Regions from separate parts of the Streptomyces sp. GbtcB6 genome, predicted to be linked through region 2. Evidence: riboswitches for the same ligand, from Rfam matches in the RefSeq annotation. Region 2 holds a riboswitch; the other holds the start of a gene.

Region 1 (4,482 bases), on a different contig from region 2:
GTCTCGCCGGAGCGGTGCGACATCATGCACTTGAAGCCGTTGCGCTGGGCGAGCTCGACGGCGTCCAGGGTCTCGGTCAGGGAACCGATCTGGTTCACCTTCACCAGCAGGGCGTTGGCGGTGCCCTCCTCGATACCGCGGGCGAGGCGCTCCGGGTTGGTGACGAACAGGTCGTCGCCGACGATCTGGACCTTGTCACCGAGCTTGTCGGTGAGGACCTTCCAGCCGGCCCAGTCGTCCTCGAACAGCGGGTCCTCGATGGAGACCAGCGGGTACGCGGCGACGAGCTCCTCGTAGTACTCGGTCATCTCGGCGGCCGAGCGGGACTTGCCCTCGAACTCGTACTTGCCGTCCTTGTAGAACTCGGACGCGGCGACGTCGAGCGCAAGGGCGATCTGCTCACCGGGGACGTAACCGGCCTGCTTGATCGCCTCCAGGATGAGGTCGAGCGCGGCGCGGTTGGACTCCAGGTTCGGCGCGAAGCCGCCCTCGTCGCCGAGACCGGTGGCCAGGCCCTTCGACTTCAGGACCTTCTTGAGGGTGTGGTAGACCTCGGCACCCCAGCGCAGCGCCTCGGAGAAGGACTCCGCGCCGATCGGGGCGATCATGAACTCCTGGATGTCGACGTTGGAGTCCGCGTGCGAGCCGCCGTTGAGGATGTTCATCATCGGCACCGGCAGCAGGTGCGCGTTCGGGCCGCCCAGGTAGCGGAAGAGCGGGAGGTCGGACGCCTCGGAGGCGGCGTGCGCGACGGCGAGGGAGACGCCGAGGATGGCGTTGGCGCCGAGCGAGCCCTTGTTGTCGGTGGCGTCCAGGTCGAACATCGCCTGGTCGATGAGGCGCTGCTCGGTGGCGTCGTAGCCGACCAGCTCCGGGCCGATCTGCTCGATGACGGCGAGGACGGCCTTCTCGACACCCTTGCCCAGGTAGCGGTTGGGGTCGCCGTCACGGAGCTCGATGGCCTCGAAGGCACCGGTGGAGGCACCGGACGGAACGGCGGCACGACCCGTGCTGCCGTCGTCGAGGCCGACCTCGACCTCGACCGTGGGGTTGCCTCGGGAGTCCAGGATTTCCCGGGCTACGACGACGTCGATGGACGGCACGAGCATCTCCTTCTTGGGATGTGACGCTGGTTGTGCGGGGCGCACGCGGGCCTTGCCGGCCCTTGCTCAGCCTTGCGACTAGAGCCTAACCGTCCCAGGGCCGTCGGCCGGCACGACCGACCGGCCCGTGGACACACAGACGGTACTCATTGTTCACGTGCGGAACAAAGAGGGTCCCGATGAAGAACGGGAGAAGAGCGGGCCAAGAAGGGGACGGCAAAGAGAAACCCCGCCCCGGTGCGTACGGGGGAAAACGCACCGAGGCGGGGGCCCGTGGGGACGGGGGTGGCCCTCACGTGGCCTCCACTATGGGGACCGCGGTTGTGCGGGCGCTGTGGTTCAGCTGGGCGCCGCCTAGTACTTACGGCGGTCGCCCCCCGTCCTACTTGAGGTGGAGCTGCTGGCCCGGGTAGATGAAGTCGGCGTCCTGGACGATGCCCTTGTTCAGCTTGAACAGCGCCTGCCAGCCGCCCTTGACCTTGTGCTTCTCGGCGATCGAGCTGAGGGTGTCGCCCTTGACGACCTTGTACTCGCCGTCGCCCTTCTTGACCTTCTTGCCGGCCGGGGTGGTGACCGTCTTGGTCGCGGCCGGACGCTCGGCGGAGCGGGAGGCGGCCTGCGTGTCGGTCGTACGGCTGCTCGTGCCGGCGCTGCTGCTCGACGAGGAGCTGGAGCCGCTGCCGGTGTAGGCGGCGCTGGACAGGCCCGTGCCGCAGGTCGGCCAGGCACCCTTGCCCTGCGCGGCGAGGACCTTCTCGGCGATCTGGATCTGCTGGGCCTTGGTGGCCTGGTTGGCCTGCGCGGCGTACTGCGTGCCGCCGTACGCGGCCCAGGTGGAGGCGGAGAACTGCAGACCGCCGTAGTAGCCGTTGCCGGTGTTGATGGCCCAGTTGCCGCCCGACTCGCACTGGGCGACGGCGTCCCACTCGGAGGCGGTGGCGGCGGAGGCGCTGCCGGCCGCCATCAGCGGGGCGGCGACGGCGACGCCGGTGACACCGGCGACAGCGATGGCGCGGACGGCCTTGGACGGACGACGGTGCTTGCCCTTGCCGGAAAACAGCATGGATCGATCCCCTCACCGACGCCTGCGAGGTGAGCTGTCGGGTTCGGGCCGGTTGAGTTGCCCGGCCGCACACCCGTGTGTCGGTGCGCGGCTTCACCCCGAGCCGGATCGGCAGCCTCAACTACCGGTCCCGGCACTTACCTTGGGTCCCCCGCTCCTGCCTACGGCGCTTGACGCGTCGACTGTTCCCGGACGGCCGCTGGCAGGACTCGGCGTTGCGACGGCCGGGGCTCGTGGTGACGAGCGGCCTTGACCGTAAACAGGGCATCCGGTGAATTTCAAAGATGATCAGGGCTTCTGAGACTCATCCCACACTTTCACCAAACCGGACATTTAACTTCTAAGTGGGGCGGCCGGGAGACGCCAACTCCCGCCGCTTTTCGTCCGTTTAGCTACCGAGTTTCAGGGTCTGACCGGCGGCGATGTTGTTCGGGTCGGTGCCGATGGCCGCCTTGTTCGCGGCATAGAGCGCACGCCATCCACCGTCGAGGTCAAGGGAGTCGGCGATGGAGGCGAGGGTGTCGCCGGCGTGGACGGTGTAGGTGCCGCTGTCGCGGGAGGCGTGACGGCCGGAGGAGGTGGCACTCTGACCGTTTGTCACGTTTTCGTCCGCCGAGCCGCCCCGATGCTTGCCGCCGCTACTGACGGCCCCCGTGTCGACCAGGCTCCAAGAACCCCCGGTCTGCGATGAATTGTCCGATCCGTCAGCCTCGGAGATGACGGGACTCTCACTCGCCTTCGAGGCACCCGAGCCGGAGCCGGAGTCGGAAGATCCCGACTTGTCCGTCTTGCTGGATTTACCGGAGGCGTCCGCCTTGGAGTCACCGCTCGCACTCGGGGAGGGAGTGGCGGAGTCGCCCCCGGAGTCCGCGGCACCCGAGGAGGAACCGGAACCAGAGGAGGAGGAAGAAGACGACGAATCCGACAGCCCGGAGGACGAGTCCGACGAGTCGGAGGAACCGGACGAATCACCCGAGTCGCCGAGTCCCGTGTCGACGTTCACCGAGGCGTCGTCGGACGAGAGCCCGGCGAGCAGCGCACAGGTCCGCCAGGGCTTGGTGCCCTGGTCGGCGAGTATCTTCTCGGCGACCGCGATCTGCTGCGAACGGCTCGCCTGGTCGGGCGTACTGGCGTACTCCAGGCCTCCGTACTTGCTCCAGTCGTCCAGGGACATCTGGAGGCCGCCGTAGTAGCCGGTGCCGTTGTCGGCGCTCCAGGAGCCGCCGCTCTCGCACTCGGCCACCTGGTCCCAGGTGGAGCCGTCGGCCGCGTGGGCGCTCACCGCACCGAGGAGCGGGATGGCGATGGCGGAGCCGGTCACCCCGGCCGCGACGAGGAGAGCCGGAGCCTGACGGGGGCGACGGTGACGACCGTTCCCGGAGAGCATGCGGAAACCTTTCGAGCGACAGCGGTGACCGGCACGGCGGGTCCCGCAGGGCGCCGTGCTGATGGGTGAACGTATCGGCAGACGATCACTTGTCACAAGTTAATGCCGCGCAGATCACGTGAAGATCACAGACTTGAACGCTGGTCACCTTTTGCCCGTACGGACCTGTAAGGGCTTCGGCGAGGGCCCGGCAAGGGCTCATCGTCCGGCGGGCGTGAACTCCACGGGGAGTGTGCGAAGTCCGCGCATGATGAGCCCGCCGCGCCACCGCAAATCCCCTTCTTCCACAGCGAGTCGCAGGTCGGGAAGACGGGTGAGGAGGGTGGCGAGGGCGGTCTGGCCCTCCAGGCGGGCGAGCGGGGCGCCGAGGCAGTAGTGGATGCCGTGGCCGTATCCGAGGTGCTGGTTGTCCCGCCGTGACAGATCGAGGGTGTCCGGCTGGGCAAACCGCTCCGGGTCCCGGTCCGCCGCGGCCAGGACGACCAGGACCGGGTCGCCGGGCGCGATGTGCTGCCCGCCGATGTCGACCGGCTCGGTGGCGAACCGCCAGGTGGCCAGCTCCACCGGCCCGTCGTAGCGCAGCAGTTCCTCGACACCGGTCTCCAGCAGCCCGCGCTCACCGGCGGCGAGTGAGTCCTGCAGCCGGGCGCGCTGCTCAGGATGGGTGAGCAGGGCGTACGTCCCGTTCCCGATCAGGTTGACGGTGGTCTCGAACCCCGCGAACAACAGGATGAACGCCATGGCCGCGGCCTCGTTCTCGGTGAGGTGCTCACCGTGGTCCGAGGCCCGGATGAGCCCGGAGATGAGGTCCTCACCGGGAGCCGGCTCGGCGGGCAGCGCCTGCCTCTTCCGGTGGATCAGCTCGGCCAGATACCCCCGCATCTTCTTCACCGACCGCGCGACCCCGCCCCGCGGCCCGCCCCCGTGGC
Region 2 (4,482 bases):
CCACACAGGCCAGGAACACCGCGCCGGGCATCCGCGGCTTCCAGTGCCGCACGACGAGGACCAGCAGCGGCGGCCACAGCACCGCCGACAGCGCCAGCAGGGCCTCGGCGAGGGTCTGCCACCCGAGCGCCGAGAACCGCGTCCCCAGCACCGTCGTCGCGGCCACGGCGGTGAGCGCGCCCGGCGTCCGCGCCTCCGCCGCCCACCGCCGGCGATCGAGCGCCAGCCGTACGACGAAGTCCGCGGCCAGCCCCACCCACATCACACAGACCGGCACCAGCGCCACCCGGGACACGGTCTCCGCCCCCGCCAGGTGCAAGCCCACCGACATGATGCCGGTGGCCATCACAGCGGCCCCGGCCGCCGGCGGACGCTGCGCCCACCAGGCGCAGAGGGGGGAAATACCGGACATGCCGCTGATGCTAGGGAGGGCCGACCACAGCACGAACGGGCCACGCGCGCGTGCAGCCCGAAAACCCCGCGGTCGCGGGACAGGGGCGCGAGCGCACCCCGCTCGGACTCGGTGGCGTGCGAGGCGCGCCGCTCGGGCTCGGTGGGGTGCGAGGGGGCGTGAGGAGAAGGTCGGGGGCGCGTGTCGGGGGAAGTGCGGGGTGGCGCTCGGAGCGCTGGGGGCGTGAGGGGAGTGGCACGAGGCGCGTGAGGAGGGGGATGCGCGAGGTGGTGCTCGGATCGTTGGGGTGAGTGCAGGTGTGGGGAGTGACAGGGGGGCGCCCGAGGGGGGGGTGGGCGCCCCCGGCGGGTCAGGCCGGGCGTACCACGCTGTGGATGATCGACTCGCCGCCGTAGTAGATCGACTCCTCCCGGACGTACGCGCCGGGCTTGGGGGCGTGGATCATCATGCCGTTGCCGATGTAGATGCCGACGTGGCTGACGTCGTCGTAGAAGAAGACCAGGTCGCCGGGTCGGGCGTCGGCGAGGGAGACGGTGGTGCCGGCGTTCACCTGGTCGTAGGTGGTGCGCGGCAGGGAGACGCCCGCGGCTTTCCAGGCGGCCTGGGAGAGCCCGGAGCAGTCGTAGGAGCCGGGGCCGGTGGCGCCCCACACGTACGGCTTGCCGATCTGCGCGCGGGCGAAGGCGATCGCCTTGGCGGCCTTGGTGGCGTAGGCGGAGGAGGAGCCGGAGCCCGAGGAGGAGCCGCTCGACGTCGAGGACGACGAGGCCTCCTGGTCGGCGGCCGCGGCCTGCTGCTTCGCCAGCTCCGCCGCCTTGCGGGCCGCCGCTTCCTCCTGCTGCTTCTCGATCGCCGCCAGCCGGGCCTTCTCCGCGGCCGTCAGCTGCGACAGCAGCTCCCGCGCGGAGGCCAGCTTCGTCTGGACGGTGGTCTTGGCGGTCTTGAGGTCGTCCTGCGTCTCGGTGAGCGTTTCGAGGCTCCGGGCGGCCTCCTGACGCTTCTTCATGGTCGCGGACTGCTGTGTGACGTAGTCGTCGACCGCGTCCTTCTGGCGCGAGGTCAGCCGGCTCATCAGCTGCGTCTGGTCGAAGTAGTCCTGCGGGGTGTCCGCGAGCAGGAGGGTCGCCGTGTCGGGGGCGTCGGCTCCGGTCCGGTACTGGGCCGCGGCGAACGAACCCAGCTCCTCACGCGCCTTGTTCAGCCGGTCCGTGCGCTCGGCGACGTCGTCGAGCAGGGTGTCGACCTGCTTGCGCTGCTCGCCGGTGCGCTCCTTGGCCGCGTTGTACTTCTCGGTCGCCGACTCCGCCTGCCGGTAGAGGGCGTCGACCTTCTTCTCCACCTCCTCCAGGCTCGGCTTGCCGTCCGCGGAGGGTGCGGCCTCGGCCGTCTGGGAGAACAGGGCCACGGAGGTGAGGGCGGCGGTGGCCAGCGCGGGGGTGCGTATGCCCGCCGCGCGCGTTCCTGACGGCCGGGACTTGCGGTGCGACGCCAACTGAGGCGACTCCTTCCAGTGTTCCGCCTACCGAGTTAGCTGTCGGGTTCGGGCGGGTGGTTCGGAAGGGTTGCCCTACGGTCCGCTCCCCGGAGGGGAGGCGGGACCGATTCACCCCGGGATCGGTGTGGGTCCCCGGCTCCGGATGCGCGGCGGCGCCCCGGACTCGGCGGAGGCCGTGCGGCCCGGCGATGTTCGCCGGTGGAGGTCGTACGGCCTGTCCGGCACGCTAACCAACTCGTGTGGCCTCTGTGAAGTTTGATGCGCGATATGCCCGATACATTTTCGTGACCTTGTTGTTAGGGCTCGTTCAGGTGGGCTCATATGGGGTGGAATGGGCGACTTGTCCGGAAGGGTGCCGGTGGTTTGCGGTGGGCACTCGCGGGTCCGTGGTGTGTTTCGGCCTGCCGTGACGGAGCGGATCTGTTCGGTTACCCGGGCGAGTTTTCGGGGCGGCGGCCGGTTGTCGGTGGGGCGCCCTAGACTCGGAGAGCGATGAGCAGCCTCTTTGACGACAGCTTCCTGGCGAGCCTCCAGGCCCCCCGCGGCCATGACGAGGAACCTCCGCCGCCGCCCGAGGACGAGCACACTCCGGAGTCGATTCCGGACGATCTGTTCGGCGGGAAGTTCGACGTGCCCCCGGACCGGGACGCCTACTACCGCGACGGCGCCGCCCGCCCGGCCCTGGACCCGGCCGCGCTCCTGGACGGGCTGAACGAGAACCAGCGGGCGGCCGTCGTGCACGCCGGCTCCCCGCTGCTCATCGTGGCCGGTGCCGGTTCCGGCAAGACCCGGGTCCTCACCCACCGCATCGCCCACCTGCTCGGCGCGCGCCAGGTGCACCCGGGCCAGGTCCTCGCGATCACCTTCACCAACAAGGCCGCGGGCGAGATGAAGGAGCGGGTCGAGCACCTCGTCGGCCCGCGCGCGAACGCGATGTGGGTGATGACCTTCCACAGCGCGTGCGTGCGGATCCTCCGGCGGGAGAGCAAGAAGCTCGGCTTCACCTCCTCCTTCTCGATCTACGACGCGGCCGACTCCAAGCGCCTGATGGCCCTGGTCTGCCGCGACCTGGACCTCGACCCGAAGCGGTACCCGCCGAAGTCCTTCAGCGCCAAGATCAGCAACCTGAAGAACGAGCTGATCGACGAGGAGGACTTCGCCGCCCAGGCCACCGACGGCTTCGAGAAGACCCTCGCCCAGGCCTACGCCATGTACCAGTCGCGGCTGCGCGAGGCGAACGCCCTCGACTTCGACGACCTGATCATGACGACGGTCAACCTGCTGCGCGCCTTCCCCGACGTCGCCGAGCACTACCGCCGCCGCTTCCGGCACGTCCTGGTCGACGAGTACCAGGACACCAACCACGCCCAGTACGCCCTGGTGCGCGAGCTGGTCGGCACCGGCGCGCGCGCCGGCGAGACCGACACCCCGTCCGGCGAGCACGACCTGCCCCCCGCCGAGCTCTGTGTCGTCGGTGACGCCGACCAGTCGATCTACGCCTTCCGGGGCGCGACGATCCGCAACATCCTCCAGTTCGAGGAGGACTACCCGAACGCGACGACGATCCTCCTGGAGCAGAACTACCGCTCCACACAGACGATCCTCTCCGCCGCCAACGCGGTCATCGAGCGCAACGAGTCCCGCCGCCCGAAGAACCTGTGGACCAACGCGGGCGCGGGCGCGCAGATCACCGGCTACGTCGCCGACACCGAGCACGACGAGGCGCAGTTCGTCGCCGAGGAGATAGACCGTCTGACGGACGCGGGCGAGGCGAAGGCGGGCGATGTCGCCGTCTTCTACCGCACCAACGCCCAGTCCCGTGTCTTCGAGGAGATCTTCATCCGCGTCGGCCTGCCCTACAAGGTGGTCGGCGGCGTCCGCTTCTACGAGCGCAAGGAGGTCCGGGACGTCCTGGCCTACCTGCGGGTGCTGGCCAACCCGGAGGACTCCGTCCCCCTCCGGCGCATCCTGAACGTCCCCAAGCGCGGTATCGGCGACCGCGCGGAGGCGATGATCGACGCCCTCGCCCAGCGCGAGAAGATCAGCTTCCCGCAGGCGCTCAAGCGCGTCGACGAGGCGTACGGCATGGCCGCGCGGTCGACGAACGCGGTCAAGCGGTTCAACACGCTGATGGAGGACCTCCGTACGGTCGTGGAGTCCGGCGCCGGACCGGCCACGGTCCTGGAGGCGATCTACGAACGCACCGGGTACCTGGCCGAGTTGCAGAGCTCGACGGACCCGCAGGACGAGACCCGCATCGAGAACCTCCAGGAACTCGCCTCCGTGGCGCTGGAGTTCGAGCAGGAGTCCGGCGAGGGCGAGGGCGAGCAGCCGGCCGGGCTCGCCGCCTTCCTGGAGCGGGTGGCCCTGGTCGCCGACTCCGACCAGATCCCCGACGAGGACGAGAACGGCGACGGCGTCATCACCCTGATGACCCTGCACACCGCCAAGGGCCTCGAATTCCCGGTGGTGTTCCTGACCGGCATGGAGGACGGCGTCTTCCCGCACATGCGCGCCCTCGGCCAGACCAAGGAGCTGGAGGAGGAGCGGCGGCTCGCGTACGTCGGCATCACCC

The links. Region 2 has a riboswitch for cyclic di-AMP ahead of KVT45_RS43390 (C40 family peptidase). Riboswitches for the same ligand answer to the same signal wherever they lie in the genome.
Region 1: it holds a riboswitch for cyclic di-AMP, as region 2 does, so the genes downstream of both, KVT45_RS24255 (transglycosylase family protein) here and KVT45_RS43390 (C40 family peptidase) in region 2, are expected to answer to the same signal.

What each region holds. Positions count from the first base shown of each region.
Region 1 is NZ_JAGXJL010000014.1:104,336-108,817, forward strand. Features, by position in the region: gene eno (phosphopyruvate hydratase) at 1-1,109, opposite strand, end outside; gene KVT45_RS24255 (transglycosylase family protein) at 1,486-2,166, opposite strand; cyclic di-AMP (ydaO/yuaA leader) riboswitch at 2,171-2,345, opposite strand; gene KVT45_RS24260 (transglycosylase family protein) at 2,555-3,553, opposite strand; gene KVT45_RS24265 (cytochrome P450) at 3,752-4,482, opposite strand, start outside.
Region 2 is NZ_JAGXJL010000045.1:18,805-23,286, reverse strand. Features, by position in the region: gene KVT45_RS43395 (tellurite resistance/C4-dicarboxylate transporter family protein) at 1-412, opposite strand, end outside; gene KVT45_RS43390 (C40 family peptidase) at 762-1,904, opposite strand; cyclic di-AMP (ydaO/yuaA leader) riboswitch at 1,912-2,086, opposite strand; gene pcrA (DNA helicase PcrA) at 2,400-4,482, shown strand, end outside.